Regions from separate parts of the Rhizobium sp. BE258 genome, predicted to be linked through region 4. Evidence: riboswitches for the same ligand, from Rfam matches in the RefSeq annotation. Region 4 holds a riboswitch; each other region holds the start of a gene.
What was found. A riboswitch is a leader RNA that binds a small molecule or an ion and turns the genes downstream of it on or off. The one in region 4 is predicted to bind thiamine pyrophosphate.
Positions count from the first base shown of each region.

Region 1: another riboswitch for thiamine pyrophosphate. It lies ahead of thiB (thiamine ABC transporter substrate binding subunit); the one in region 4 lies ahead of J2X43_RS03410 (ABC transporter permease).
Region 2: another riboswitch for thiamine pyrophosphate. It lies ahead of thiM (hydroxyethylthiazole kinase); the one in region 4 lies ahead of J2X43_RS03410 (ABC transporter permease).
Region 3: another riboswitch for thiamine pyrophosphate. It lies ahead of J2X43_RS12005 (YkoF family thiamine/hydroxymethylpyrimidine-binding protein); the one in region 4 lies ahead of J2X43_RS03410 (ABC transporter permease).

Region 1 covers NZ_JAVDWL010000005.1:285,168-292,891, forward strand. The annotation lists gene J2X43_RS19685 (hypothetical protein) at 1-458, opposite strand, end outside; gene J2X43_RS19690 (ABC-F family ATP-binding cassette domain-containing protein) at 560-2,383, opposite strand; gene J2X43_RS19695 (thiamine diphosphokinase) at 2,387-3,043, opposite strand; gene J2X43_RS19700 (MarR family winged helix-turn-helix transcriptional regulator) at 3,086-3,613, opposite strand; gene J2X43_RS19705 (MDR family MFS transporter) at 3,729-5,264, shown strand; TPP riboswitch at 5,319-5,433, shown strand; gene thiB (thiamine ABC transporter substrate binding subunit) at 5,483-6,505, shown strand; gene thiP (thiamine/thiamine pyrophosphate ABC transporter permease ThiP) at 6,505-7,724, shown strand, end outside.
Region 2 covers NZ_JAVDWL010000001.1:965,039-972,762, forward strand. The annotation lists gene J2X43_RS04500 (ABC transporter substrate-binding protein) at 1-294, shown strand, start outside; gene J2X43_RS04505 (carbohydrate ABC transporter permease) at 366-1,304, shown strand; gene J2X43_RS04510 (carbohydrate ABC transporter permease) at 1,297-2,145, shown strand; gene J2X43_RS04515 (YdeI family protein) at 2,212-2,820, shown strand; gene thiD (bifunctional hydroxymethylpyrimidine kinase/phosphomethylpyrimidine kinase) at 2,852-3,664, opposite strand; gene thiE (thiamine phosphate synthase) at 3,661-4,296, opposite strand; gene thiM (hydroxyethylthiazole kinase) at 4,293-5,096, opposite strand; TPP riboswitch at 5,150-5,246, opposite strand; gene J2X43_RS04535 (sn-glycerol-3-phosphate ABC transporter ATP-binding protein UgpC) at 5,288-6,349, opposite strand; gene J2X43_RS04540 (sugar phosphate isomerase/epimerase) at 6,372-7,226, opposite strand; gene J2X43_RS04545 (ROK family transcriptional regulator) at 7,261-7,724, opposite strand, start outside.
Region 3 covers NZ_JAVDWL010000003.1:306,092-313,815, reverse strand. The annotation lists gene J2X43_RS12035 (RNA polymerase sigma factor) at 1-605, opposite strand, end outside; gene J2X43_RS12030 (YciI family protein) at 602-976, opposite strand; gene J2X43_RS12025 (hypothetical protein) at 1,164-2,117, shown strand; gene J2X43_RS12020 (TetR/AcrR family transcriptional regulator) at 2,107-2,664, opposite strand; gene J2X43_RS12015 (nuclear transport factor 2 family protein) at 2,677-3,138, opposite strand; gene glpK (glycerol kinase GlpK) at 3,453-4,946, opposite strand; TPP riboswitch at 5,087-5,197, shown strand; gene J2X43_RS12005 (YkoF family thiamine/hydroxymethylpyrimidine-binding protein) at 5,189-5,797, shown strand; gene J2X43_RS12000 (ABC transporter permease) at 5,825-6,613, shown strand; gene J2X43_RS11995 (ABC transporter ATP-binding protein) at 6,610-7,374, shown strand; gene J2X43_RS11990 (ABC transporter substrate-binding protein) at 7,371-7,724, shown strand, end outside.
Region 4 covers NZ_JAVDWL010000001.1:730,914-738,637, forward strand. The annotation lists gene J2X43_RS03395 (sugar ABC transporter substrate-binding protein) at 15-944, shown strand; gene J2X43_RS03400 (hypothetical protein) at 1,019-1,264, opposite strand; gene J2X43_RS03405 (outer membrane protein) at 1,445-2,077, opposite strand; TPP riboswitch at 2,219-2,321, shown strand; gene J2X43_RS03410 (ABC transporter permease) at 2,434-3,174, shown strand; gene J2X43_RS03415 (ABC transporter substrate-binding protein) at 3,208-4,146, shown strand; gene minC (septum site-determining protein MinC) at 4,278-5,024, shown strand; gene minD (septum site-determining protein MinD) at 5,056-5,871, shown strand; gene minE (cell division topological specificity factor MinE) at 5,868-6,125, shown strand; gene J2X43_RS03435 (amidohydrolase family protein) at 6,122-7,360, opposite strand; gene J2X43_RS03440 (gamma-glutamyltransferase) at 7,363-7,724, opposite strand, start outside.

The sequences.
Region 1 (7,724 bases), on a different contig from region 4:
TTTTCCTTGCCCTGGTAGGTGAGCGTGATCGTCTTGCCGTTGACCGCCTTGACGGCGGTGCTGACGGTCGCGTTGGTCATCTCGGTATTCGGCTTGGCATCCCAGGGGCGGTTACCCTCGCCGGTGCCTTTCATAGATGCCGGGAAGATCATCACCTGCAGCGCGTCATTCGGCCCGCTGCCCTTCGGCATCGAGCCGACGCCAACGAAATCGCCCGGCTTGATGTCATCGACGGCCGCCCGCTGGATGCCGCCAACCCGGAAGCCCGATTGCATGGCGATCGACTGGTCGGTTCCATCGCGGGTCTTGATGGTCAGCACATCGCCGTTGAGGCTCTCGACGATGCCGCGAATGCGGACACGCTGCGTATCGTCGGCCTGGCTGGACTGAACGGCTGAAAAGGTGATGGCTGCGGCGGCGAGCGCCGTCAGAAATGCGGAAGAAAGCTTGCGAGACATATGACTATTCCTTGTCGCCACGATAGCAGGCATATCCCCCGGCTGCCGGAGCGGACTCTAGAGCCGCACCGGGACACCGGCGAATCAAGGAAACGTGAGACTCAGCCTTCGATCTCCTCCCTCAGCATTTCCAGCTCAAGCCATTCCTCTTCCATCTTCGTCACGCTGTCGCGCAGCTTTTCCATCTCGGCGGCAAGCTTGTTGAAGGTCGCCGGATCCTTGGTGAAAAGGTTCGGATCGGCCATCTTCGCTTCGCGCTTGGCAATCTCCGCTTCGGCCTTGGCCATTTCTTTCGGCAGGTTTTCGAGTGCGAACTTCTGCTTGAACGAAAGCTTGCCCTTGCCCTTCGGTGTCTCGGCAGAGGGCGAAGCCTCCGCCTTTACCTTTTCGGCAGCCTTCTCCGCCCTGCGACGCTCATCCAGCGCGCCTTTCCGCTGCGCCATCATGTCGGAATAGCCGCCGGCATATTCGATCCACCGGCCATCGGGCGCATCCGGAACGGCGGGCGCAATCGTAGAGGTCACGGTGCGGTCGAGGAAGTCACGGTCGTGGCTGACGAGAATGACCGTGCCCGGAAAGCCGGCAACGATTTCCTGCAGCAGGTCGAGCGTTTCGATATCGAGGTCGTTGGTCGGCTCGTCGAGGATCAAAAGGTTGGTCGGCCGCGACAGGATCCGCGCCAGCATCAGCCGCGCGCGCTCACCGCCGGAGAGGTTCTTGATCGGCGTCCGTGCCTGCTCCGGCTGGAACAGGAATTCCTTCATGTAGCCGGTCACATGGCGCTGCTCGCCATTGACGAGAAGGTTTTCGCCGCGGCCATCGGTCAGGTAATTGGCGAGCGTGTCGTCGAGGTTGAGTTCCTCGCGCTTCTGGTCGAGCGTTGCGATCTCGAGATTGGTGCCGAGCTTCACGGTGCCGCTGTCGGGCGCCAACTGGCCAGTCAGCATCTTCAGCAGCGTCGTCTTGCCGGCACCGTTCGGGCCGACGAGACCGATGCAATCACCGCGATGCACGCGAATAGAAAACGGCGTGACGATGGGCCGCTCGCCATATGTCTTGGTGATCTTGTCCGCCTCGATCACCAGCTTGCCGGATTCCTGCGCATCCGAAACGCTCGCCTGGACGCTGCCCTGCGGACCCTTGTGGCCGCGATATTGCGAGCGCATGGTCTGCAGCTCACCCAGACGGCGCATGTTGCGCTTTCGGCGCGCGGTAACGCCATAGCGCAGCCAATGCTCTTCACGCTCGATCGCCTTGCCGAGCTTGTGCTGTTCCAGCTCCTCGGCCTCCAACACCTGATCGCGCCAGACTTCGAAATGCCCGAAGCCACGATCCAGACGCCGCGACGTGCCGCGATCGAGCCAAACGGTGGCCGTCGAGACCTTTTCGAGGAAGCGTCGGTCATGCGAGATCAGCATGAGGGCGCTGCGCGTCTTCTGCAGCTCGCCTTCCAGCCATTCGATGGTCGGCAGGTCGAGATGGTTGGTCGGCTCGTCGAGCAGCAGGATATCCGGCTCCGGCGCCATGACGCGGGCAAGTGCTGCGCGGCGGGCTTCGCCGCCGGAAAGGTTCTTCGGGTCCTCCTCGCCGGTGAGACCCAGATGCGACAGCAGATAGGTGACGCGATAGGGGTCGTCACCCGGCCCAAGACCGGCCTCGGCATAGGCCTGCACCGTCGCAAAACTTCCGAAATCAGGAGCTTGCTCAAGATATCGGACCGTCGAGGATGGATGCCGGAACACCTCGCCGGATTGCGCTTCGGCGATGCCGGCAGCGATCTTCAGCAGCGTCGACTTGCCGGAACCGTTGCGGCCGACGAGGCAGATCTTGTCGCCGGGCTCCACCTGCAGGCTTGCGCCCGCCAGCAACGGCGCGCCGCCGAAGCTCAGAAAGATGTCGTCCAGTTTGAGAATGGGAGGCGCCAAGGATCAGACTCCGGAAAGGTCATAGGGGCGGGCAAGGACGATCGCGCGGCCACTGCCGAGCGTGAACCGAACCTTGCCTTCTGCCACATTGGAAATGGTACGCGACGAGCCGAACGGCAAATGGAAATCCGAGAGCGGATAGCGCGCGTTTTCGATGAAGAGACCGCGCAATTCGCTGAAACCGGGAACCGAGAACAGGCTGTTCTTCGGCAGGTCGAGCTCGATGGAACCTGAAAGAAGCGGAACTGCTTCCTCCAGCCCCGAAGTGAGCAACAGGTCGATACCCTGTTCGGCGAGGCTGACGGCATAGAGGAGGTGCTGAAGCGCATGGTCGGACCGCTCACCCGCCAGCGCACCGGCAAGGATCAGCCGTTTCGCGCCACGGGCTATCGCTTCGGAAACAGCGATCTCGCCATCCGTCGAGGCCTTGGCTGCCGGGTATGGCTGCTTCGGCACACCCGGAAACGCGCCTTCGAGATCCGGTGCGGTGGAATCGAAATCACCCACCCAGAGCTCTGGCACGACACCGAGCTCTGCCGCATGCCGCATGCCGCCATCGGCCGCGATGAACCGGCTGCCGGCAATCGCACTGCGCAGCCGCTCTGTCGGCGTCAGCTCGCCGCCGAGCAGGATCGTGAAGGTCGTCTGGGTCATGGGCATTGCCCATAGCGCAAAGGAGGGGTCGAGGGAAAGGGGCGGGGCTTAACCGGGCGTGCCCTTATCGCGCCGTTCGAAGGCTTTTTCATAGCCGTCGATAAAGCGCTCATAGAGCGCGGCGAAGGCATCGACGTCCGTGTTGCTCCAGCCGTCGAGGATTTCTGTGATCAACGACAGCTTCTGCGCCCGGATCTCCGACAGCAGCCGCTGGCCGATCGGCGTCATCACGACGACGATGCGCCGCGCATCGGCTTGCGATGCTTCGCGGCGCAGAATGTTGCGGCTGACCATATCGGCAACCACGCGGCTGGCGCGAGAGGGATCGATCCGCAGCATCTCGGCGATCATCCCGACAGTCACTTCATCGGCCGGCTGCGCACGGCGCACGGCGTCAAGAACATCGAGATGCGAGAGCTCGAGATCCGGCGCCACGCTCTGGATTGCCAGACGCCCAATCAGCCGGCGCCCAGTCATCAACTTCATGCGTGTCATGCTCTGGCCGATGCTGGAAACGCTTTCGTTCTCCAGTGACAGCGGATCAAGCTCGTGAATGCGGGCGGGTTTCTCGTTCATGCGCCGAGCATAACAGAAGGCTTGCGCGAAGGAAATATGCCCGCGTCATTCTGGTGTCATTGACATTTATATGCTTTTGTCACATAAATTGGCGATCAAGATTGGAACTGTCTTCATGGATATGCAGCTTGCCTCCCAGCCGCTCGTGACGGATCCCCGCCGCAGGCTTATTCTCTTCCTGTTTCTGATGACCGCGATGTTCATGGCAACGCTGGACAATCAGATCGTCTCGACGGCGCTGCCGACCATCGTCGGCGAATTCGGCCACCTCGAACGCTTCGGCTGGATCGGCTCCGCCTATCTGCTGTCGCTGAGCGCCGTGATGCCCGTCTATGGCAAGCTCGGTGACCTCTTTGGCCGCAAATACGTGATGATGACCGCAATCGCGATCTTCACCGTCGGCTCCGCCGTTTGTGGTCTCGCCGTCTCGATGAACACGCTGATCGCCGCCCGCGTGCTCCAGGGCCTGGGCGGCGGCGGCATCATGGTATCGATCTTCGCCGTCAATGCCGATCTCTTCGAGCCGCGCGAACGAGCCCGCTACCAGAGCTATTCCAGCCTGGTGCTGATGGCCTCGAGCGCCATCGGCCCCGTTCTCGGCGGCATGATGAGCGATCTCTTCGGCTGGCGCTCGATCTTCCTCGTCAACGTGCCGATCGGTTTCGTTGTCTTGATCGGCCTCGCGCTGATGCTGCCCTATCGCAAGCCGCACCGCCGCCCGAAGATCGATTATGCCGGCGCCCTACTGCTGGCGATGACGACGACGAGCATCGTGCTGATGGCCGATGGCAGCGAGCTGTTCGGCTCGATCCTGGCGCCGCAGAGCCTTGGGATCATCGGTATCGGCGCGCTTTGCGCCATCGCCTGGGTCTTCGTCGAGCGCCGCGCCGCCGAACCGATCGTGCCGCTATCGCTGTTCCGCAACCCTACCTTCCCGCTTCTCCTGATCATGTCGATCACCGGCGGCGGCATCGCTATCGGCATGGCCAATTACTTCGCGCTGTTCCTGCAGACGACCACGGGCCTGTCGCCCTCGCATGCCGGCCTGCTCTTCGTCATGTTGACCGGCGGCCTCGTCTGCGGCTCGCTCTTTGCCGGGCGCATGATCTCGCGCACCGGACGCTACAAGCCCTTCGCCATTGCCAGCCTCTCCTGCAGCGCGGTGGCCTTCGCGCTCCTGACCCAGGTCCATGCTGGTACGCCGCTGCCGATCATCGGCCTGCTGATGATGCTGCACGGCATCGGCATCGGCTTGTCGCAGCAGGTGCCCGTCATCGGCGTCCAGAACGCCGCTCCGGCGCGTGATGTCGGCGCCGCCACCGGTTCCGTCACGCTGTCGCGCATGGGCGGCGCCTCGATCGCCATCTCCATCTACGGCGCCATCATCGGCTCACAGCTGGCAAAGGTCGGCGTTTCCATCCCCGGCGTTACGGATATCGAGCAGCTGACGCCGAAGATGATGGCAGCCCTCCCGGAAGCCAGCCGCCAGGCTGTCGCCGATGCCTATGCCAGCGCCTTCACGCCGATGTTCATGACCTCCTGCGCCTTTGCTCTGATTGGATTGATTGCAGCGCTTTCGCTGAAACCGGTCCAGTTGCCGCGCCACGGCGAGACCAAGAACACGGCCGCAGCCGCCGAAGCCGCCGAGTAGCGGCAAGGGCGCGCTGCGCCCTTGTCATAAAGCCTGCATCACTATACATCTGCCAACGCTCTAACGGGGTGCCCTGTATCCGCAAGGATATCTGGCTGAGAGGCTTTCAAGCCAACCCGCGGAACCTGATCCGGCTAACACCGGCGGAGGGATTAGACGCGTGACACCAGGCACCGCCCTTTTCCCCATGAAACAACTTTTTTAGGAGGAGGCGCGCCATGCCCGGCCGCAAACCATTGATCGCATCATTCGTCACGGCTTTCCTTGCCGCAACAGTCACTCTGTCTCCGGCGCAGGCCGCCGACAAGACGCTGACCATTTACACCTACGAGAGCTTCACCTCGGAATGGGGCCCGGGCCCCAAGGTCAAGGAAGCCTTCGAGAAGACCTGCGCCTGCACGGTCAATTTCGTCAGCGTCGCCGATGGCGTGGCGCTTCTCTCACGCCTGAAGCTCGAAGGCGCCTCGACCAAGGCCGACATCGTTCTCGGCATCGATACCAACCTGATCACCGAAGCCAAGGACACCGGCCTGTTCGACGTAAGCGGCGTCGATACCAGCGACCTCAAGGTACCGGGCGATTTCAAGGACGATGTCTTCGTTCCCTATGACTATGGCCACTTCGCCATCATCTACGACACGCAGACCATCAAGAACCCGCCGAAAAGCATGCAGGAACTGATCGACGGCGACCCATCGCAAAAGCTCGTCATCGAGGATCCGCGCACCTCGACGCCCGGCCTTGGCCTGCTGCTCTGGGTGAAGTCCGTCTATGGCGACAAGGCGCCCGAAGCATGGACGAAGCTCAAGAGCCGCATCCTGACGGTGACGCCCGGCTGGTCTGAAGCCTATGGCTTGTTCACCAAGGGCGAGGCGCCGATGGTATTGTCCTACACGACCTCACCAGCCTATCACATGGTCGCCGAGAACACCGACCGCTATCAGGCCGCCGCCTTCTCCGAAGGTCACTACATCCAGATCGAAGTCGCCGGCCTTCTCAAGAACGCGCCGGATAAAGAACTCGCCCGCGACTTCCTGAAGTTCATGGTGACGCCGGGTTTCCAGGACACGATCCCGACCAACAATTGGATGATGCCTGTTGCGGCCACCTCCACGCCGCTGCCGGATGCCTTCGGCAAGCTGGTCAATCCGTCCAAGACCTTCCTGATGAGCCCGGATGATGTCGCCAAAAACCGCAAGTCCTGGATCGATGAGTGGCTGACGGCCATGAGCATGAACTGATGCTGCAGACGGCTGCGGAACGGAGAAATGCGCTGGCGGGCGGGGCAATCGGCCTCGCCGCCATCCTGCTTTTCATCGGCATCGCCGCCGTCTCGCTGACTGCTTCCGGCGGCAGTGATGCGTTCGCCGGGATCATCTCGGATCCCTACATTCTCCGCGTCCTGCGCTTCACGCTGCTGCAAGCGGTTCTCTCCACGCTGCTCTCAGTTCTCCTGGCGCTCCCCGTCGCGCGGGCGCTTGCCCGCCAGCCGAACTTTCCCGGCCGCATCTGGATCATCCGGCTGATGGCCGTGCCGATGGGATTGCCCGTTCTGATCGGCGCGCTCGGGCTCATTGGCATTTGGGGACGGCAGGGCCTGCTCAATACCGCTTTGCTCAAGCTCGGCCTGTCCGAACCCGTCAGCATCTACGGACTGACCGGCATCCTCCTCGCCCACATCTTCTTCAATCTGCCGCTCGCTTGCCGGCTGATGCTTGCAGGACTGGAGCGCCTGCCCGCCGAATACTGGCTGATGGCAAGCAATCTCGGCATGCGCCCGCGCGCCGTCTTCCGTTTCATCGAATGGCCGGCGATCCGCGGCCTGATCCCTGGCATTTCAGGGCTGATCTTCATGCTCTGCGCCACCAGCTTCACGCTGGTGCTGACGCTTGGCGGCGGACCGGCGGCAACGACGATCGAGGTGGCGATCTACCAGTCGCTGCGTTTTGATTTCGACCCGGGCCGAGCGGTAGCTCTGTCCTTGCTGCAGATTGCCCTGGCCGGCCTCATCCTCGGCGCCATGTCGTTTCTCCCCGCCAGCCGTGACGAAGGGCTGACCGCCGGACGCCACTCCATGCGTTTCGATGGCAGAATGGCGATGGCAAAACTGTCGGATGGCCTGCTCCTCGTCCTCGCTACGGCTTTTCTGCTTTCGCCATTGCTTTCCGTGTTGGTAGCCGGCCTGAGAGCCGACCTCCCGAAGCTGGTCGGCGAGCCGGTCTTCTGGCAAGCCGCAGCGATGAGCTTCGGCATATCCCTTTCCGCCGCCACATTGGCCCTTGTCGTATCAGCAGCCCTGATCCGCGCCCGCCAGACCATCAGCGGGGACAAGCGTTTCACACGCGGCAGCCGCGCCCTCTACGCAGCGATGGGCGGAGCCTCGTCAATGGTGCTGTTGGTGCCGCCCGTGGTGCTTGCGACCGGCTGGTTCATGGCGCTCAGGCCATTCGGCGACGCCTC
Region 2 (7,724 bases), 230 kb from region 4:
GCGATCGACTTTCTCGCCTATCTGACGAATGCCGATAACGAGCGGGAAATGGCGAAGAACGCCATGTTGCTGCCGGTCGCTGTCGGCGCCGATGACGGTGTCGTCAACCCGCTGCTCGCCGAATCCGCCAAGCAGCTCGCCGGTTCCACCTGGCACCAGAACTTCTTCGACCAGGATCTCGGCGCCGCCGTCGGCCGCGTCGTCAATGACGTCTCGGTCGAAATCGTCTCGGGCCAGATGAGTTCGAAGGATGGCGCCCAGCAGATCCAGGACGCGTTCGAACTGGAGCAGTGATCCACTCCGCATTCTCTTCCCGGCGCCGCAAGGCGCCGGGACCTGATCAGGCGCATGCGAAAGCAGGACACATGGCTGACATTTCCGTTTCAACTGGCATCGGCGCGAAAGGCCTTTCCAAGAGCGCGCGAAAGAACCGCAGTTCGATCGCGCATGACCGCTGGGCCATCCTGCTGCTCTTCCTGCCGCCGGCGCTGATCCTTTTCACGCTCTTCGTCATCATGCCGATGGGCGAGGCGGCCTGGTACAGTTTCTACAAGTGGAACGGCTACGGCACGCCAACCGAATTCATCGCCTTCAAGAACTTCCAGGTGCTGTTCCGCAATGCCGCCTTCAGCCAGGCGCTCATCAACAACGGCCTGATCATCATCATCTCGATCGCCATCCAGGTGCCGCTGGCAATCTGGCTTTCGACCATGCTGGCGCACCGCATTCCGGGTGTCGTCACTTACAGGCTGATCTTCTTCCTGCCCTACGTCCTGGCAGATGTCGCGGCCGGTCTCATCTGGCGCTTCGTCTATGACGGCGACTATGGCCTGTTTGCCGCAACGGCCAATTTCTTCGGCTTTGCCAACCCCTATGTGCTGGCCGACAAGGACGTGGCGATCTATGCGGTGCTCGGCGTCGTCGTCTGGAAGTACTTCGGCTTCCACATGATGCTGTTCATCGCCGGCCTTCAATCCGTGGACAAGAACGTGCTCGAAGCAGCCGATATCGACGGCGCTTCCGGCTGGCAGAAATTCCGCTACATCACGCTGCCATTGCTCGGCTCGACGCTGCGCCTGTCGATCTTCTTTGCGGTCATCGGCTCCCTGCAGCTTTTCGACATGATCATGCCGCTGACCGGCGGCGGCCCATCGAACTCGACGCAGACGATGGTCACCTTCCTCTACACCTACGGCGTCATGCGCATGCAGGTGGGCCTCGGCAGCGCCGTCGGCGTCGTGCTGTTCATCATCTGCGTGACGCTCGCCTTCGGCTACAAAAGGATATTCATGCGCAATGACTGACACGACCGACACCATTCGCATGCAAACGGGGACGAAAGTCTATCTCTACGTCTCGCTGACGCTGATCGCCGCCCTCGTGCTCATTCCGCTGCTGACAACGGCGCTTGGCGGCTTCAAGACGCTGGGGGATTTGCGCGTCAATCCGTTCGGCCTGCCGGCCGCATGGCAATGGTCGAACTATACTGACATCCTTTTCGGCGAGCGCTACTGGCTGCAGATCTTCAATTCGCTGGTCATTGCGGTGCTGACAGTGTCGCTGACGCTGATCGTCTCGTCGATGGCAGCCTTCACCTTCGCGCATGTGCGCTTCTTCGGCTCGTCGTTCCTGCTGAACTATTTCCTGCTCGGGCTGATGTTCCCGGCCGCCACCGCCATTCTGCCGCTCTTCATCCGCATCCGCGATCTCGGATTGCTGGATACCTATTGGGGCGTGGTGCTGCCGCAGGTGGCCTTCGGCCTTGGTATGAGCATTCTCTTGTTTAGGAATTATTTTCGCAACCTTCCGGAAGAATTGTTCCAGGCGGCCTTCGTCGATGGCTGCGGCTATCTGCGCTTCTTCTGGTACATCTCTCTACCGCTATCGCGGCCGATCATCGCCACGGTTAGCATCATCTCCTTCGTCGGCAGCTGGAACAGCTATATCCTGCCGCTCATCATGCTCAATTCGGAATCGAAATATCCCTGGCCTCTCGGCATCATGGTCTATCGCGGCGAATTCGGCACCGAATGGCAGCTGGTGCTGGCCTTCATCACGTTGACGATCATGCCGACCATCATCGTCTTCTTCCTTGCCCAGAAACACATCATTGCCGGTCTGACGGCCGGAGCGGTCAAGTCCTGAGCGAGTTGAAGTTTGCGCCGTGGCCGCTACCATGGCCGGGCGCAGGCTTCACGGGGGATAAAGCGAATGGCTCCGATCGTCGTCGATCCGGACAAGGTGCATGAATTCAGCAATGCCGGGGAATTCTACGACTGGCTTTCGAAGTATCACGATAAAGAAAACGAGGTCTGGATCCGCATCTTCAAGGTGGCCTCGGGCCTGCCATCGATCACGCCCGTCGAGGCGATCGATGCCGTGCTCTGCTGGGGCTGGATCGATGCGGTGCGCAAGAGCCTCGATGAGAAGAGCTATTTGCAGCGCTACACCCGGCGCACGAAGAACGGAACATGGAGCCAGATCAACGTCGACAATGTCGCACGACTGATCAGTGAAGGCCGGATGACCGGTCACGGTCTGCGCGAGGTCGAGGCCGCCAAGGCCGACGGCCGCTGGGACCGTGCCTATGGCAGCGGCAAGAACATGAAGATCCCCGACGATCTGCAGGCGGCGATCGATGCCGAGCCGGAGGCGAGGGACATGCTGGCAAAGCTCAGCGAGCAGAACCGTTTCGCGCTGGCATTCCGCATGCACAAGATCAAGACCGAAGCCGGCCGGAGGCGGAATATCGAGAGCTTCGTCGCCATGCTCAAAAAGGGCGAGACGATCTATCCGCAGGGAAAAAAGCAGAAGGGTTGAGACCGGCGGCTTTTTCGCCGGTCCCGGTGTCTCACAGGTCCGGCTCGTTCCACAAGGCGTGAAAGTGATGGACGGGGCCGTGACCTGAGCCGACGCCGAGTTGACCTGCCGCCGCCACCGCATCGGCGAGGTATCGCTTGGCGATGGCAACGGCGGCTTCCGGCGATTTGCCCTTGGCGAGCTCTGCGGCAAGAGCGCTGGAAAGAGTGCATCCGGTACCATGGGTGTTCTTCGTCGGAACCCGCGGTGCCTCGAACCAGGTGATGTGATCGGCGCTCGCCAGCACATCGGGACTGTCGTTGCCGCCGAGATGGCCGCCCTTGAGGAGAACCATTCCAGGGCCGAGCGTCAGCAGCTTGCGCGCCTGATCCTGCATCTGCTCGCGGCTTTCGGCATGGCCTTCACCGAGCAGCGCTGCCGCCTCCGGCAAGTTCGGGGTCAGCATCGTTGCGAGCGGCAGGAGACGCGTGGTTAGCGCGCCGATCGCAGCAATGTCGAGGAGGGTGGCGCCGCCCTTGGCGATCATGACGGGATCGAGCACGATGGGAATACCGCGATGCGGCTGCAGGGCATCGGCGACCGCCTCGGCAATCGCGGCATTGGCGATCATGCCGATCTTGACGGCATCGACGCGCACATCGGCGAAAACCATGCGGATTTGCTCAGCGACAAACGCCGGAGAGACCGTCTGCACGGCAGAAACGCCCGTCGTGTTCTGTGCGGTCAGCGCCGTCAGCACGGCCATGCCATAGGTGCCACGCGCCGAGAAAGCCTTGAGATCGGTCTGGATGCCGGCGCCGCCCGAGGGGTCGGACCCGGCAATCGAGAGGACGTTACGGATCATGAGCGTGCCTTTCTGATGCTGGCTGCGATGGCTGCGGTCGCCGCCTGCGGATCGGGCTGGCCGCAGATCGCCGAGACGACCGCAAGGCCCTCGGCGCCGGTGGCAAGCACCGGGCCGACATGCTCGGCCTTCAGCCCGCCGATCGCTACGGAGCGAACCGGGCAGGCACGAACGAGATCGGCCAGACCTGTCAGGCCGATCGGTTGCTTATGGTCAGGCTTCGTCGCGGTGGCAAAGACCGGGCCGATTCCGGCATAATCGACGATGGCGGGATCCACCGCGGCGGCAAGCGCCGCCGTCTCGACCGACAGGCCGAGGATCATGTCCGGCCCGATCTTCCGGCGAGCTTCAATCGCGCCGAGATCATCTTGGCCGATATGCAATCCGTCGGCACCGAGCGCGATCGCCGCCTCGACATCGTCGTTGACGATGAGCAGCGCGTTGCTGCCCGTGAGCACATGCTGCAAAGCCCGGCCGGTTTCGATCATTTGCCGGGTGTCCGCCGTCTTGTCGCGCAGTTGCACGATGGTCGCCCCGCCGGCAACGGCGGCACGCGCGGTTTCGACAAGCCCGTATCCGGCACAGAGATGCGGATCGAGGACGAGATAGAGGGAAAGATCGAAGGTCTTCACGCCGGGCTGATCCTTGCCGCCTGGTCGAGGCCCGGACCGTCGAGTGCCGCGAGCGCATCAAGGAAACGCCAGGAGAAGGAGCCGGGGCCTTTCGCTTCCAGCGCTGCCTGTTCGCCGGCGACGGCAAACATTGCCAGCGCTGCGACTGTCGCATCGAAAGTCTCCTCGGGCGCAATCGCGGCAAAGGCGCCGGTCAGGCAGGTCAGCGAGCAGCCGAGCGCGGTGATCTGCGGCATGAGGGCCGAGCCGCCGGCGATCCTGACAGCACGCGCGCCATCGGTGACGAAATCGATCGGACCGGTGACCGCAACGGCAGCACCATACTGGGCGGCAATGCTGCGGGCGGCACCTTCCGCCTGCTCGACGGGATCGCGGCTGTCGACGCCCTGGCCGCGGCTTTCGCTGCCGGCAAGCGCGATGATCTCGGAAGCATTACCGCGGATGATTGCCGGATTGAGATCGAGCAGCGCCGCAACGCTCTCCCGGCGGTAGCCCGTCGCGTAATGGGCGACCGGATCCAGCACCCAGGGCTTGCCGTTGCGGGCAGCGGCCTTCGCCGCCTGTTTCATGCCGCTCACCCAGGCGGGCGACAGCGTGCCGATATTGATCGTCAATGCCCCGGATATCGCCGCGAATTCACCGGCTTCCTCTTCGGCATGCACCATGGCGGGCGAGGCGCCCGCGGCCAACACGACATTGGCGGCGATGTTCATCGCGACATAGTTGGTGATGCAGTGAACGAGCGGCGGCGCGGCGCGCAGCGCGGTCAGCAATTGTCCGGGTGATCTCGAAGTCGTCATCTTGCGTCCCTTGTGGGGCGGGGCAAGACGCCGGAGGCCGGACGAACGAAAGCGAAGGGCCTCGAGCGACTCCCTCCGCCAGCATTATCTGGTTCAGGTTCAAAGGGTACCTCTCAGCCCGCCTTCCGGCGAACGCCCCTGTCTCTCAACGCCTTCGTCATCGCAAATTATCGGCGGCTTGTCACGCCCTATCAGTTCAGCCGGGCCTCGCCGCTGACGATACGCTGCTCGCCTTCATCGAAGAGATGAACGGCATCATGAATGGGCGCAACCTTCAGGACATCGCCGGGCGCTGCTCTGATCCGCTCGCGGAAGACGCAGCTGATGGTCTGCGTACCGAGTCTGGCGATGACGAGGGTTTCCGATCCCGTCGGCTCAACGACGACAGTGGTGATCTCGATGCCACCGGGGTCGAGCCGGAGATGTTCGGGGCGGATGCCGTAGGTTACGGCATCGCCCGGACGGCGGTCGCTTGGGAGGATGATGCCGTCTTCGGTGCGGAAACCCACATCCGTCATGCTGCCCTTGATGAAGTTCATGGCGGGCGAGCCGATGAAGCCCGCGACGAACAGGTTGTTGGGCCGGTCGTAGAGATCGAGCGGAGAACCGGACTGCTCGATGCGGCCGTCCTTCATGACGACGATCTTGTCGGCCATGGTCATGGCCTCGATCTGGTCGTGGGTGACGTAGATCGTCGTCGTCTGCAGCCGCTGGTGCAGTTCCTTGATCTCCGAGCGCATCTGGACGCGCAGCTTGGCATCGAGATTGGAGAGCGGTTCGTCGAAGAGGAAGACGGCCGGGTCGCGCACGATTGCCCGGCCCATGGCAACACGCTGGCGCTGGCCGCCGGAGAGCTGTTTCGGATAGCGTTCGAGCAGGCTTTCGAGGCCGAGAATCTTGGCGGCATTGCCGACGCGCTTGTCTATCTCCTCTCGCGGCATACGCTTCAGCCGCAGCGAGAAGCTCATGTTCTTGGCAACCGTCATATGCGGATAGAGCGCATAGTTCTGGAACACCATGGCGATGTCCCGGTCCTTCGGTGCCAGCTCGTTGACGATGTGCTTGCCGATCTGGATCTCACCGCCGGTAATGCCCTCGAGGCCGGCGATCATCCTGAGCAGCGTCGATTTTCCGCAGCCGGACGGTCCGACGAGAACCACGAACTCGCCGTCGCGGATATCGACCGATACGCCCTTGATGGCCTTGAACGCGCCATAGTCCTTGCGGGCATTATTCACGGAAACATGAGCCATTGTCGTCCTCCCCAGGCCGCGATCAGAGCGTGTTCAAGGTGTTTCTGAGAAAGCCGAGGCCGACGCGCTCGCCCTCCTTGCGGGCCTCCAGGTCCTTGCCCGGCCAGCCGTAGGCGGCATCCTCATGCTCGATCGAGATCGTGCCGTCGAAACCGTAGCTCACGGCCTGGCGCAGGAATTTCGTCCAGTCAAGAAGGCCGAGGCCGGGCAGCTTGTATTGCCACCAGCCCTTGCCGTGATAGCCGACGGCCTGCTGTACGGCGGGATCGATCGCGGTGTCCTTGGCATGGAGGATGGCAATGCGGTCCTTGACGTCCTCGAGCGCCTTATAGGGATCGACGCCGATGCGCAGGAAGTGCGAGGGGTCGAATTCCAGCCCGAAGCGGCGGTCTGGAATGCGCTTGAACAGCTCGTCGTAGCCCCTCGGCGTCGTGCCGACGAAATTGTCCTTCGGCCCTGGCCAGTTTTCGATCGCGAAGATCAGGCCGCTCGATGCCGTCTCGGCAATCAGGCCGTTGGTGTAGGCGGCGAAGTCGTCATAATTGGCCTCGTCGCTGGCTTCATCGTTGCGTCCCGGGAAGATCACAAAGATCGGCACACCAGCCTCGCCGATCGCCTGGGCGAATTCCGAGGTGCGCGAGCGCAGATCCTTGCGCTTGGCATTGTCGGCGTCGAGCTGGTTGCCGAAATAGGTGATGGAGGAGACGTAGAGATTGCGCTCGCGAGCGAGTGCCACGGCAGAGCGGACCTTGTCGGGCGTCTTGATATGCCCGCCGACATCGATCTCGATGGCATCGAAACCGGCGGAGGCCGCGAAATCGACCACTTCTTCCAGCGGCCGGTCGTTGAACGTCGACGTATAGAAACCGATCTTCATCAAAATCCTCCCAGGCGCCGCCGCGGCGGCTGTTCTAGTTGTTCAGGCGATCCATGTATTTCAGGGGTGAACGCGTGCGTTGAACCTCATCTGACGACGCTAGCATCAGCGCTGCCGCCATTGGCATGGCCGCAGCACCGATCGCCGAAGCATCGTCGCCAAGCGAGGCGCGGTGAAGCGACGGCAAAGCGGCGTCGGCGGCATCGAGATGCTCATGTACATAGCGCAGCAGCTCGTCGATCATGCGGATCGGCAGCCGCCCGCCGACCAGGATGGCGTCGGGATCGATGATCATGCCGATATGCCGGACAGCGACGGCCAAATGGGCGCTCATCTCCCGCAGCCATTGCGAGACCAGCCGCTTTCCGCGCGTATCGAGCGTCAGTAGATCCTGCGGTACGCTGACCTTGATGCCGTGTTCCGCGAGGAACTCGTAAAGGCAGAACAGGGAAAAGATCTCGCCGAGCAGCCGCACCTTCTGCGCCCGCTCGTCCTTAC
Region 3 (7,724 bases), on a different contig from region 4:
CCCTGCGAATAGCCTTCGTTGAAGACCAGATAGATCATCGTTGAGACGATGGTGAGCCGCTCTGCCCGCTCCTCCTGTCCCGGCGTCTCGAAGGGTACGCCGGCCTTGGCGACACGCGCCTTGGCGCGGGTGATGCGCTGCTCCATGGCGCTTTCGCCAACCAGGAACGCCTTGGAGATCTGCTGCACCGACAGCCCGGAGACGATGCGGAGCGCTAGCGCGATCTGCTGCGTCGCCGGCAGATCCGGATGGCAGCAGATGAACAAGAGCCGCAGGATGTCGTCGCGATAATTGGATTCGTCCAGCCGGTCGGCGATATCGCTTTCTGCATCCTCGGTATCGGAAATCAGTTCCTCGTCCGGCAGCGCCTGCGTCTTCTTCTGCTTGCGCACCGCGTCGATGCCGCTGTTGCGGCCGACGAAGATCAACCATGCCGTCGGATCGCGTGGCGGACCCTTGTCCGGCCAGGTGCGGATGGCGCGCAGGCAGGCCTCCTGAAAGGCCTCTTCCGCGATATCGAGATCGCGGAAATAGCGAAGCAGCGCGCCCAGCGCCTTCGGCCGGGCCGAAGCCAGCGTCACGTCGATCCAGGCAATGTCTGTCATGTGGCTTTATCTCCCGGATGGAACACGTAGAAGGGGCGGATCTCGTAGGAGGTCGAGCCCGGATTGGCGGCCGACAGCTCCTTGGCAAAGGCGATCGCTTCGTCCAGCGTCTCGAAATCGACGCAGTAGAAACCGAGGAGCGCTTCCTTGGTTTCGGCGAAGGGTCCATCGAGCACCAGCGGCTCGTCCTTGCACTTGCGCAGCGTGGTCGCCGAGGTCGTCGGCATCAGGCGGCCGGTCGGGCCGAGCTTGCCGGACTTGGCAAGGGGCTCCTGCACCGCATAAAGCCTGGCCATGACGGCATCCTCCTCTTCCTTCGACCAGGAAAAGACGGTTTCTTCATTGGCATAGCAAAGGATCGCATACAGCATCGGTCACTCCTCTTCCTCAATGACGAAGGAGTAACCCGCCATCCGACACGGCGCAGCAAAAAATTACGCCAGGCAAAATTAGCATTGGGGATTGTATCGGCCGTCCCGCGTTTCGCCATCGAGTTGCCACCTTCGGCTTCGATGTCTCCAGCGGCTGGATTTCCAACATCACATTTCAGGACGAAACATGCATCTTTTCAAAAGCCTGCCGCTATCTGCTGCGATCACCGTGGCGGCCTCCGCCGCCTATGCCGCGCCGCAGAATTTCATCTATACCGGCTCCGGCGACCTCGAGGCAGCAAAGTCCCTGCTGGAGCGGCCGGATGTCGGCGGCGCGCAGGTGGTCTATAACTGGAAGATGCTGGAAAAGGCCAAGGGCGAATACGACTTCTCGGCTATCGAGAAGGATCTGGCGATCGCCGAGAGCCTGAACAAGAAGCTGTTCATCCAGGTCCAGGACCGCTTCTTCAACCCGAAGGCCCGTAACATTCCGGATTACATGCTTGAAGGCGCCGACTATGGCGGCGGGCTGGCGCCTCAATTCGACAATCCCGGTGAGAACAAGGGCATCGGCTCCGGCTGGGTGGCGCAGCAATGGAACCCGGCGGTGCGCGAGCGCTACCAGGCGCTCATTTCGGCTCTGGCGCAGAAATTCGACGGCCGCGTCTACGGCATCAACCTGCCTGAGACTTCGATCGATCTCGACCCGAAGAACGAGCCGAAGGATTTCAGCTGCGATGCCTACTTCGCCGGCGAGATGGAAAATCTCGGCTTTGCCCGCAAGGCCTTCGCCAAGTCGATGGTCGTCCAGTATGTGAACTTCTGGCCCTGCGAATGGGAAAACGACCATAAATATATGAGCCGCCTCTTCGACTTCGCGGCGAAGAACAATATTGGCCTCGGCGGCCCCGACATCGTGCCGAACCGCAAGGCGCAGATGAAGAACTCCTATCCGTTCTTCAACCAGTACAAGGGCAAGCTCGCCTATGTCGGAATGGCGGTTCAGGAGCCGACGCTGACCTACAGGAACCCGCAGACCAAGAAGCCCTTCACCAAGGAAGAATTCACTGCCTTCGCCGACGACTATCTCGGCGCCAGCGTCATCTTCTGGAGCACGAAGAGCCCCTGGCTCAAGAAGTAGCCTTCAGCCTCTTCTGCATGCCGGTGATTGCCCGGCGGAAGACATCGTGATCACTAAGGGCGCGCGACAGAACGAGCGCGCCCTGGATGCCGAGAACCGCGGCCTCCGCCTCGGCCCGCGCCTCGCCGGAGTTCCGGCCAGCCCGCGTCAGCGCCCCGGCCAGCGCCTCGACCCAGCGCCGGAAATAGCTGTTGATCGCCTCGCTGAAGCGCTCCCGCGTCCTATCCAGCGCAAAGGCGCCGACGAGGCAGATGCGCCCGCCCGAGCGGAAGTAATCGTCAACGCCACGCCACATCGCCGCGATCGCCACGGCGGGCTCGTCGCGGCGCAGCGGCTCATAGATGAAGTCCTCGAACCAGCGGTCGACCTCGGCAAGCACGGCAGCCGCCATCTCCTCCTTCCCGCCGGGGAAGAAGTGGTAGAGGCTGCCCTTGCCGATCCCGGTGCGTTCGGTGATCCGGCTCAGCGTCGTGCCCTCATAGCCGAGCTCCCGAAAGATCTCGGCAAGCAGGGGCACGACATCGCGGCGTTCGTAAACGGTCTTCAGGGCATCAATCCTTCAGAGGCCAAGCTCCGACAGCCCCGGATGATCATCCGGACGGCGGCCCAGCGGCCAATGGTATTTGCGGTCCGATTCCTTGATCGGCATGTCGTTGATGCAGGCGAAACGCCGCTGCATCAAGCCGCTAGCATCGAACTCCCAGTTCTCGTTGCCATAGGAGCGGAACCAGTTACCGCTGTCGTCGTGCCATTCATAGGCATAGCGCACGGCAATGCGGTTTTCGCGGAACGCCCACAGCTCCTTGATCAGCCGGTAGTCCAGCTCCTTGGCCCATTTGCGCGCCAGGAAGGCAACGATCTCCGGGCGTCCGTTGACGAACTCGGCGCGATTGCGCCAGGCGCTATCAGGCGTATAGGCGAGCGAAACCTTCTCCGGGTTCCGGCTGTTCCAGCCGTCTTCGGCAAGGCGAACCTTCTGCGTGGCGGTTTCAAGCGTGAAGGGAGGAATAAGCGCAGTCATCGTCTTTCTCCTGTACTGATGAGGATATATTGTACCGATCGGTACAAAAGACGCAAGCAGCGAGATTGCGGCATTCGCGCACAGTGCGGATGGTAATGATTTGGAGGGTCCTGTTTGAAGTTCGCAGAGAGCGGCACGCCCCCTCCGTCATCCTCGGCCTTGTGCCGAGGATCTAACGAACTCCTACGTCAGCCGTTGCAGATGCTCGGGACAAGCCCGAGCATGACGGCGGTGGGTAGGACTGAGGCTCGCACGTGAAGACTGCGAATGGGATGAAGCGCTCGTCCCACCGCCACCCCACCCGGCGCACCGCCCTAAGCGTCGCTCAGCGTCCGCTTCACCGCATTCCGCCAGCCCTTGAGCTTGGCGGCTCGCGTCTTCTCATCCATGTCAGGCTCGAAGCGCTTGTTGCGTTTCCACTTGGCGGAGAAGGTCTTGCGATCCGGCCAGACACCCGCCCGGCTGCCGGCCAGCCACGCAGCCCCCAGCGCGGTGGTCTCCAGGATCACCGGCCGGTCGACGGGCGCATCGAGCAGATCGGACAGCCGCTGCATCGTCCAATCGGAGGCGACCATGCCGCCATCGACGCGCAGCACGGTATCGTCGGTGCCGTTCTTCCAGTCCTTCTGCATCGCATCGAGAAGATCCCGCGTCTGGTAGCAAACGGCTTCGAGTGCGGCGCGGGCAAGCTCCGACGGGCCGCTGTTGCGCGTCAGGCCGAAGATCGCGCCACGCGCCTTCGGATCCCAGTGCGGCGCCCCGAGGCCGGTGAAGGCAGGCACCAGATAGACCTCCTGCGAGGGATCGGCACCCTCGGCCAGCTTGCCAGTCTCCCCGGCAGAATCGATGATGCCCAGCCCGTCGCGCAACCACTGCACCGCAGCTCCGGCAATGAAGATCGACCCCTCGAGCGCATAGGTCGTCTCGCCATCCAGCCGGTAGGCGATGGTGGTCAGAAGCCGGTTCTTCGAGCGCACCATGTCGGAGCCGGTATTCAGCAGCGCGAAGCAGCCGGTGCCATAGGTGGATTTCATCATGCCGGGCTCGAAGCAGGCCTGGCCGATCGTCGCCGCCTGCTGGTCGCCGGCAACGCCTAGGATCGGGATTTCGGCGCCGAACAGCGACTTCTCGGTGATGCCGAAATCGGCGGAGCAGTCCTTGACCTCCGGCAGCATGGCGGCCGGTACCCGCAGGATCTCCAGCAGGTCCTTGTCCCAGCTATTGTCGGCGATGTTGTACATCAGCGTCCGCGAGGCGTTGGTCGCATCGGTGACGAAGCTCTTGCCGCCGGTCAGCCGCCAGATCAGGAAGGTATCGATTGTCCCGGAGCAGAGTTCGCCCTTGGCGGCCCGGGCACGCGCGCCCTTCACATTGGCCAGCATCCAGGACAGCTTGGTGCCGGAGAAATACGGATCGAGGATCAGCCCGGTCTTCTTGGTGAAGAGCTTTTCGAGATCCTGGCGTTTCAGGTTCTCGCAATAGCTGGCGGTGCGGCGGTCCTGCCAGACGATGGCGTTCTGGATCGGCTTGCCTGTTGCACGCTCCCAGACGACGACGGTTTCGCGCTGGTTGGTGATCCCGAGTGCGGCAATGTCAGTGGCCTTCACCCTGGCTTCGCGCAGCGCCATGTGGATGGTCGAAACCACCGAATCCCAGATCTCCTCCGGATCGTGTTCCACCCATCCCGAGCGCGGATAGATCTGCGTGAACTCCTTCTGGCCGACGCCTGCAATCTTCATCTCGCCATCGAAAACGATCGCCCGCGTCGATGTCGTGCCCTGATCGATCGCCAGAACATACCCGCTCATGCCTGCCCCTCCCTCTAAGCTCAGCGGCTTTCAGATAGATCATTTAAGACGTAGAAACGAAAGAGAAAAGAAAGCCGATCGCAATTTTGCCTCGTCGTAAATCGGCCGCTTTACAAGCCAGCCGACGCATGCTTAAAGGGCACCAACGACAGGGGTGCTCCGTATAGCCGGGGCTGAGATGCGGCCGCATGGCCTCAAACTCTTGAGCTGATCTGGATAATACCAGCGGAGCGAGGCGAGCGATGTTTTCTGGCGCACAAATTTCCCTTTACCCGATGACCGACCGTTTCGTCGATGTCATCCTCTCGGCCCTTCCGGCCCTCGCCCCTTATCGCGACAAGCTCAGAATCGAGACCGACGACATCTCGACGCTGATCGTCGGCACGCCCGATGTCGTCTTCGCGGCGATGCGCGATCTCTATGTCAGCGGCTCGGCGGATGGCATCCATGCGGTGCTGCGCGCCACTATCTCCCGCGGCTGCCCCGGCGAGCCTGACGATCCGATGTGCCATACCGAGGCCCTTTCGGGTCCGGTCCTGCCGCTTGCCGAGCGCAAGGCGTCAGCTCTGGAAGCAGTAGCCTCCTCGCCGGTCACCGGCCGTACCGCCGCCGCGCAGTTCTCGCTCTATGTCATGGGCACCGGCGATCACATGGAAGAGATCTACGGCTGCATCGACTTCCTGAAGAATTCGGGCGTTTTCGACCGCTCGAAGAATTTCTGCACCCGCGTCAAAGGCGATGCCGGTGCGGTCTTTGCGACCATTCACGAAGCCTTCGTCCGCTTCGGTCCGCCGAATGGCCATGTGACCATCGACCTTACCGTCTCCGCCAACAGCCCATCCGCCGTCTGATCGCTGCCTCACGTCAGGAGACTGCCGATGCCGCGATTCATCCGATTGCCGGAACTTGCCATGCGTTCTGCGCCCGCCGTGCTGTCGGTCAGCGCGCTGCTGGCCATCTGGGAAGCCTATGTTGACCTTGCCGGTGTGCCGCCGACGACGCTGCCTGCGCCATCGCGCGTCATCACCCAGGCATTCGTCGAACGCGTAGCGCTGCTGAACAACAGCTGGCCGACGCTGCAGGCGACGATCTCCGGTTTCGGCCTCTCGCTGGCGATCGCGTTCCTGTTCTCGGTCGCCATCGACTTTGCGCCGCGCCTGTGCGCCGCCCTGATGCCGGTCTTCGTCATCAGCCAGACATTGCCGCTGGTCGCCATCGCGCCGCTGATCGTGCTCTGGTTCGGCTTCGGGCTGCTGCCGAAAATCCTGCTCGTCGCCCTCGTCACCTTCTTTCCGATGCTGGTGGCCCTTGCCCTCGGCTATGCGGCAGCCGAACCGGAGATCGAGGAGCTGCTGGCCTCGATGGGCGCCTCACGCTGGAAGCGCTTCATCGTAGCGCGGCTGCCGGCGTCCCTGCCCTACTTCTTCGCCGGACTGCGCATCTCGATCACCTACGCGGTCGTCGGCGCGATCTTTGCCGAATATGCAGGCGCCGCCCGCGGGCTCGGCGTCTATATCCTCAACGCCAAGAACAATTTCCGCGCCGATCTGGTGCTTGCCGCCGTGCTCGTCAGTTCGCTGCTGACACTCATCCTGTTTTCGCTGGCCGTGCTGGTCGAATGGCTCTCCATGCCCTGGCACCGCACCAGCCGGGACGACCGTCGATGAGCGATCAGCCTCTTCTCGATATCCGGGATCTCAGCTGCCGTCTCGGCACCGTCGCCGTGCTCGATGGCATTTCACTGCAGCTTCACGCGGGCGAATTCGTCTCGATCCTCGGCCCGTCGGGCGCCGGAAAATCCACGCTCTTCCGGATTCTGACCGGAAGCGTCGCCAAAACAGGCGGCAGTATCCGCATGAACGGCAATGCGCTGGACTCAGAAACCCGCCCCTTCGCCTTCATGCCGCAGCGCGATGCGCTGATGCCGTGGCGGCGGCTGCTCGCCAACGCGGCGCTCGGCCTGGAGATGGCGGGGATGTCGAGACGAGACGCGAGCGCCGAAATCACGCCGCTGCTGGCCGAATTCGGCCTGGAGGGCTTCGAACGCAGCTGGCCGCATGAACTCTCCGGCGGCATGCGCCAGCGTGTCGCCCTGCTGCGCACCGTCGTCCAGCAGCGGCCGATCCTGCTGCTCGACGAACCCTTCGGCGCGCTGGATGCACTGACCCGATTGAAGATGCAGCGCTTTCTCGAAGCGCTCTGCCTGCGCCGGGGGCTGTCGGTGATCCTGATCACCCATGATGTGCGCGAGGCCGTGCTGCTCTCCGACCGAATCTACCTCTTCTCGCCCCGCCCCGCCCGCATCGTCCTGGAAACGGCGGTCAGGCTGCCCCGTCCGCGCACCGAACCCGGCAGCCAGCAGACGGACGTCATCGCAATCGAAAACCGTATCCTCGCAACGCTCTTCGAAGGAGAAGATCAGCCATGACCCTTCCGTCCATCACCCGCCGCACCGCCCTTGCCGGCATCCTGTCGCTGGCCGCCGCACCGCTCACCGTTCGCGCCGCCAATCCCAAGGTTTCGGTCGCCCTCGACTGGACGCCGAACACCAATCACGTCGGCCTCTACGTGGCCCGTGACAGGAATTTCTACCGCGACGCCGGTCTCGATGTCGAAATTCTCCCCTACACGGACACCTCGGCCGCGACCCTCGTTGCCAGCCGTGTCGCCGATTTCGGCGTGCTCGGCTCGATCGGCTTGATGACGCAGCGCGCCGCCGGCGCCGATCTCATCGGCACCTTCGCGATCGTTCAGAAGGAAACCGGCCGCGTCGTCTTC
Region 4 (7,724 bases):
TGGGAGGAGAGAAAATGCTGAAATTGCTGACCACCAGCGCGGTTGCCCTGGTGCTTGCTGGGCAGGCGCACGCGGCCGATCGTATCGGTGTTTCGATGGGGACGCTCACCAACAATTTTCAGACGCTGATCGTCAACGGCATGCAGGATTATGCCAAGTCCGTCGGTGTCGAGCTGCAGATCGAGGATGCGACGACGGACGTCAACAAGCAGCTCGACCAGGTCAAGAATTTCGCTGCCGGCGGCGTCTCGGCCATCATCGTCGATCCCGTCGATTCAGATGGCACGCCGGCTCTCAGCAAGGTTGCCGAGGATGCCGGCATCCCGCTGATCTACGTCAACGTTCAGCCGACCGATCTTTCGACACTCGGCAAGCAACAGGCTTTCGTCGGTTCAAACGAGGCCGAATCCGGCACGCTGCAGACCAAGGAAGTCTGTCGCATTCTGGGCGGCAAAGGCAATGTCGTCATCATGATCGGCGACCTGACGAGCCAGGCCGCGCGTCAGCGCACTCAGGACGTCCATGACGTCATCGCGACGCCTGAATGCAGCGGCCTGAAGGTCGCTCAGGAGCAGGTCGGTAACTGGAGCCGCGTCAACGGCGCCGATCTGGTCTCCAACTGGCTGACATCGGGCTTGGAGTTCGATGCCGTTCTTGCCAACAACGACGAGATGGCGCTCGGCGCCATCGCCGCATTGAAGAATGGCGGCGCATCCACGGAGAAGATCATCGTCGCCGGTATCGACGCCACGCCGGAAGCCCTGCAGGCGATGAAGGCGGGCGACCTGAAGGTCACGGTCTTCCAGGATGCCAAGGGTCAGGGCAAGGGTTCGATCGATGCGGCTTTGAAGGCGATCAAGGGCGAAAAGATCGACCGCGAGGTCTGGATCCCGTTCCAACTGGTGACGGAGAAGAACATGGCGGACTTCGAACATCTGAACTGAGGCGCGGCTCGCCTCACGGGCCGCGTCATGAAGGCCACGCAGCGCTGACCCGCTCGTGGCCTTTTCACGCGCTCTCAGGTGGCAGGAAGCGGTTCGCTGATGACGACGAAATTGGCGCAGGAATGCTCGACATTGGCAATGCGGATGCGCAACTCGCGCCGCGATGTCAGCAGGAAGAGAAACACCTTCTTGGCGCGCTGTGCCCGCCGCAGGATCTCTTCGCCGCCAAACAGCAGGCCGTCACGCTCACCGAGTTCGAAGGCCACGTGCTCGCTGTAATTCTCGTCCGTAATGGTGATTGTCCCGAGACCCGACAGCATTGTGAGCATTCCTCATCATGAGGAATGACTTTTGTCGAAGTCCTAATTTAGTGCAACACGGTGTTCCGGTTTTCCACGGGGATGTTGGAACACCTAGAGCGGACTTTTGGAAAACGGCTAGCTTCGCGTCACGCCGTGTGAAGGCGTGCCGTCCGCGATCGCGCATTTCATTCCGTCTCCTCAGAACTTGACGCCGACGCCGATCATGATCGTGTTCTGGTTCAGATCGAAATCACCGCCCGCCGCACCGCCGAAGTTGCCGCTGCCGTAGTCGGTATAGCGATACTCGCCGCGGGCAAAGATGTTCTGGGTGAAGGCGTAGTCGATACCTGCGCCGATCGTCCAGCCGTTCAGCGTGTCGGAAACATCTGAAGCCCCGGTCGGATGACCTTCTGCCCGTGCGATCGCCCAGCCGGCGGTTCCGTAGAGCAGGGCGTTGTCGAAGGCATAGCCGACGCGGGCGCGGACCGAGCCCTGCCATGTCGTCTCGACGGAGCCAAAGGCCGTGTCCTCTTCGTTCCAGTTATGGAGGACATCGCCTTCGACGCCGATCACCCAGTTATTGTCGAACTGGTAGTTGTAGCCGGCAAAGCCGCCCAGGATCCCGCCGTTGGCGTCGACATTGGATGCACCGTCAGGATCGAACGTCGTCCAGCTATAGCCACCCTCGGCACCGATATAAGGGCCCGACCAGGTGAAAACCGGCGTTATTGCCTCCGGTTCAACCGGCGCAGGCGGTGGTGTCAGGTCCGCGGCCTGGGCTGATATTCCCGCCAGCGAAGCAGCAAGAACGGTGAGAATAGCGAATTTCATATTCGGTCTCCCTAAATTGCATGACACTTAGATAGGTAGCCCTGGGCCAAAAGTCTCTAGCCCTTTCGATCACAAATGCCTGGGCGCTGCGCAGGCGGCGGATCCACCATTGACAGTCCTTTGAAAACGCGACAGTTTCCCGCCCATTCCGAGGGGAGCATCTGACGATGCTGAGATGGCGCTGAGCCGGACCCTTGAACCTGATCCGGGTCATGCCGGCGTAGGAACGGAACAAGATGCCGCCGGTATCTCCCTTCGTCTTCGCTTTGCCTGGATCTCCATTGCCGTCTGGAGATCGCTTCGCAATGTCTGTTCTGCTGCGCTCACGCCCCTCAGTTTCCACTGACACCTGAACGATGCGCCCTCTCAACGCTCTCTATGGTGCAGTTTTGCTGCTTGCGATCTGGCAGGTGGTCATCTGGCTGTTTGCGCCGGCGCATTTCATCCTGCCTTCACCGCTGTCGGTCGCTTCGGTCTTTGTGCGGCAGCCGCTGTTCCTGCTGGAGCAGAGCCTGACGACGGCGCTTGAGATCGTGCTGGGATACGTCTGCGGAGCAATCTCAGGTGCGGCGGCGGCCTTCGTGCTGTCGGCCTTTCCGGCCGCCGGGGCGCTGGTCTGGCCGCTGGTGCTGATCCTGCAGGCCTTCCCGGTCTTTGTGCTGGCGCCGATCCTGGTCATTTGGCTCGGCTTCGGCATGGCTTCCAAGGTCGCCATGGCAACGATCATCATCTTTTTTCCCGTCGCTTCGGCTTTTGCCGACGGGCTGCGCAGGACCGAGCGCGATATCCTCGATGCCGTATCGCTGACAAATGCCAGCCACTGGCAGACGCTGGTCCGCATCCGGATGCCGCTTGCCGTTCCGGCACTCGTTTCAGGTCTGAGGATCGCTGCGCCGCTGGCGCCGCTCGGCGCCGTGATCGGCGAATGGGTCGGCGCGTCGGCAGGCCTCGGCTTCGTCATGGTCCAGGCCAATGCGCGCATGCAGACCGACATGGTCTTTGCCGCCATGGCGGTGCTGGCGGCGATGACGCTGATCTGCCGGGTGGTGGTCGACAGGCTCACCTCCGGCTGGACGCCGTGGGCAACCACGCGCTGAACGATTTTCAAACTGCACATTCATGGAGCAAACATGCTGCGTCTGATATCCGCCACCTTCCTTGCCCTTGTGGCGCTCGCTTCGCCGTCGCTTGCCAACCACAAGCTGACAGTGATGCTGGAATGGTTCGTCAACCCCGACCACGCACCGCTGGTCATCGCCGGGCAGAAGGGCCTGTTTGCCGCGCAAGGGCTGGATGTCGAGCTCATCCCGCCTGCCGATCCCTCGGCGGTGCCGCGGCTGATTTCCGCCAAGCAGGCTGATATCGGCATCCATTACCAGCCCAACCTCTACCTCGACCACGAAGCCGGACTGCCGCTGGTGCGGGTCGGCACGCTGGTCGAGACGCCGCTCAACACCGTCACCGTGCTTGCCGATGGACCGATCAAGAGTCTTGCCGATCTGAAGGGCAAGAAGGTCGGCTTTTCCGTCACCGGCTTTGAAGACGCGATGCTGAAGCGGATGCTGGAAAACGCCGGTCTCACGAAAGAAGACGTAGAGCTGGTCAACGTCAATTTCGCCCTGTCGCCATCGCTGATCGCAGGCAAGGTCGATGCCAATGTCGGCGGCTTCCGCAATTTCGAGCTGACGCAGATGAAGCTCGAAGGACATGAGGGCAAGGCGTTCTTTCCAGAAGAAAACGGCGTGCCGCCCTATGACGAGCTGATCTTCGTCACCCATCGCGATTCGATCGCCGATCCGCGGCTGCCACGTTTCCTCGCGGCCGTCGAACAGGCCTCGATCTTCATCACCAACCACCCCAAGGAAGCCTGGCAGCTGTTCGTCAAGGCCTACCCCAATCTCGACGACGAGCTGAACCGCACAGCATTCTTCGACACGCTGCCGCGCTTCGCCAAGCGTCCTGCGGCGCTCGATACCGGCCGCTACCAGCGGTTCGGGACCTTCATGCAGGAGATGGGTCTGGTGAAGACCGCGCCCGATGTTGCGGACCTTGCCGTCGAGGTAAAATAGCCCTGTGGCGGCCCTGCCACGGCGCCGTGCAAATGTCCCCGGCCGTTAACTGAACGTTGTGGCCGGGGCCACGCGTTAACTATTTGTTAACCACGAAGCAGGTACACCGAAGCAATCAAAAATTAACCAAGATTGCTAATGTGTTAACCGACGCGCGCTCCATCCGTATCAAAGGCCGTTCGTTCCTGGCGGTCGTTTTGACGCCCGATCTGCCCTTCGATGAATGGCTGGTCCGGCTCGACGATCTGGCCAAGCGTTCGGCAGGCTTTTTCCTGGGAAGGCCGGTTGTCCTCGATGTCGCCGACCTCCAGGCGGACCGGGCTCAGCTGAAGTCGATGATCGCTTCGCTTGGCGAACGCGGCGTCCGGATCATGGGCATCGAAGGCGCGCGGCCATCGCAGCTCGACGCTACCATGCCGCCGGGCATGAGCGGCGGCCGCCCGGCACCGGATGTCGATGTCGCCGACGTGCCGCAGGCGAAGGAGCCGGCGCCGAAGGCTGAGACGCAGGTGCAGGCCACTGCGCCCGTTCAGGTAACGCGCGCCACATTGTCGTCGATGGTTCTGCACGAGCCGGTGCGCTCGGGCCAGTCGATCATCTTCCCGGAAGGCGACGTGACGATCATCGGATCGGTCGCTTCGGGCGCCGAGATTATCGCCGGCGGCTCCATCCACATCTACGGCGCGCTTCGCGGCCGGGCGCTGGCAGGTTCGGTCGGCAACTCGTCGGCCCGGATTTTCTGCCGCAAGCTGGAAGCAGAATTGCTGGCGATCGACGGCATCTACAAGACGGCAGACGATCTGCCTGCCGAACTGCGCGGCCAGCCTGCGCAGCTCTGGCTCGAAAACGACGCGATCCTCGCATCGCGGCTGATTTAACGGACGAATGGTTTAGGACAGGAGAGGGGATATGGGTAAAGTCATAGTTGTTACCTCGGGCAAGGGTGGCGTTGGCAAGACGACCTCTACGGCCGCACTCGGCGCCGCTCTGGCGCAGCGCAACGAAAAGGTCGTCGTCGTCGATTTCGACGTCGGCCTGCGCAATCTCGATCTCGTCATGGGTGCCGAACGCCGGGTCGTCTACGATCTGGTCAACGTCATCCAGGGCGATGCCAAGCTCTCGCAGGCGCTGATCCGCGACAAGCGGCTGGAAACGCTGTTCCTGCTGCCGGCCTCGCAGACGCGCGACAAGGATTGCCTGACCGCCGAGGGCGTCGAGCAGGTCATCAACGATCTGAAGCGCAATTTCGACTGGATCATCTGCGACAGCCCGGCCGGCATCGAACGCGGCGCGACGCTCGCCATGCGCCATGCCGATATCGCCGTCGTCGTCACCAACCCCGAGGTCTCCTCGGTTCGCGACTCCGACCGCATCATCGGCCTGCTCGACTCCAAAACGGCCAAGGCCGAAAACGGCGAGCGGATCGAAAAGCACTTGCTGCTCACCCGCTACGACGTGACGCGCGCCGAGCGTGGCGACATGCTGAAGGTCGATGACGTGCTGGAAATCCTCTCGATTCCGCTGCTCGGCATCATTCCGGAGAGCATGGACGTCCTGCGCGCGTCCAATATCGGTGCACCGGTGACGCTCGCCGATCAGAACACGGCGCCGGCCAAGGCCTACTTCGAGGCTGCCCGCCGCCTGGCAGGCGAAGTGGTGCCGGTTACGGTACCTGGCGAGAAGCGCGGCCTGTTCGGCAAGATTTTCGGACGGAGGGCAGCATGAACGTGTTCAACTTCTTCCAGAAGAAAAAGTCCGCGCCTGTTGCCCGCGAGCGGCTGCAGCTTCTGCTCGCCCATGAGCGCATCACGCCCGGGGCCGACCTGGTCTCGATCCTGCGGGAGGAAATCCTCGCCGTGATCGCCAGGCACGTGGAAATCGACGGCGACCGGCTGCAGGTGAAAATCGACCGCGGCGAGCATGTCTCGGTGCTGGAGATCGACGTCGAAATTCCGGCGAAGGCAGCGCAGGCGGCTTAAGCCCGCAAGATGCTCGGCCTTGGTGCCTCGAAAGTCCTGCGCCCGCGTTTGCATCCAAAGATGACGCGGGCGTTTTCGCGGATCGCCTGTTCCCGGTCTATGCAATCGATCAGGATGATATCGGCAGGCGAGCCGACCTCGATCGGCTGCTCATCCCTGCCCATGATCCGCGCTGCCGAGGTGCTGATCATCTCGAAGGCCAGTTGCATGTCGCTGCGCCGCGAAAGCTGCGCGACATTGGCATAGAGATTGGCCATTCTCAGCAGCGATGCATCGCCATACGGCGTGAAGGGATTGAGGATATTGTTGCTGGCGATCGAGGTCAGCACCCCTTCGAATGCCAGCAGATGGGCTGGTGCCACGCCGCGCGGCACCAGCCGGTCATGATCGCGGCCATTCAGGAACAGATCAGTGGAGGGCAGTGTCGTGACGGCGATGCCCGCCGCTTTCAACTGACGTGCGAGCGACTGAACTTCGTCCGGCGCCATCGCGGAGAGGCTGGTCATGTGGCCGAGCGAGACGCGGTCCTGATGGCGGCGGCGCACCGTCTCCTCGATGACCGCAGGCAGATTGGTCTTCTCCGGCGAAAGATCGAAATCGAGATGGAAATCGATGGCGGTGCCATGCTTCTCCGCCAGATCGAAGATCATCCGGATCTGGCCCCGCGGATCGAGATCGATATAGGGCGCTCCGCCGACGAGGTTGGCTCCATCCGCGAGCGCCGCGTCGAGCATTTCAAACGTCTGCGGCTCGTTTGTCAGTCCGTCCTGTGCGAAGGCGCAGATCTCGATATCGATCGCGAAGGCATAGTCTTGGCGGATCTGCTTGATCGCCTCGAAGGAGCGCATGCCGGCGCGCGGATCGATCTCGACGAAGGTGCGCATGCGCATTGTGCCGTTGACGATCGCTTTTTCGACGACGCGCGCCGCGCGGGCATAGACGTCCTGCTCGGTGAAATCGGCCTTGGCTTTCGCCGTCTCACTGATGGCCTCGGCCAGCGTTCCCTCGCATATGCTGCAACGATCGAGGATGCAGGCCTTGTCGAGATGAACGTGGCTGTCGGTAAAACCACGGCTGGCAAAGGCGCCCTGAGCATCCGTCGTCTCGATGGCCTCGCAGACGAGGTTCGCACCGATCGCCGCGATGCGCTCTCCGGCGATGCCGATATCGACAGGCCCATCGAAAGGCTCGAGGCGCGCATCGCGGATCAGCAGATCGAAAACCGGCGTGCTCATCATCAGAGACCGATCGCCCCGCCATCGCTGCGCGGATCGTGGGCGCCGGTGATCGCCTTGTCATCACCGATGCAGATGATCCCGGCCTGGCCGCCGAGCTGGCTGAAGGCATCGATGCTGCTGACCTGATGGCCGAACGCCCCCAAGCCTTCCAGCACCGAAGCGCCGGCATTGGCTTCGATCTTCAGACTGTCCCTGGTGTCCGAGAAGGTTCGCCCGAGCAGGAAGCGCGGCTGCGACAGGGCAGCCAGCGGGTCGAGCCCGTGGTCGATGAGCAGCGAAAGCAGCAGCGCCAACGTCTGCGGCTGGCCGTCGGCGCCTTGCGTGCCATAAAGCAGATGCGGGCGCCCATTTTTCAACGCCA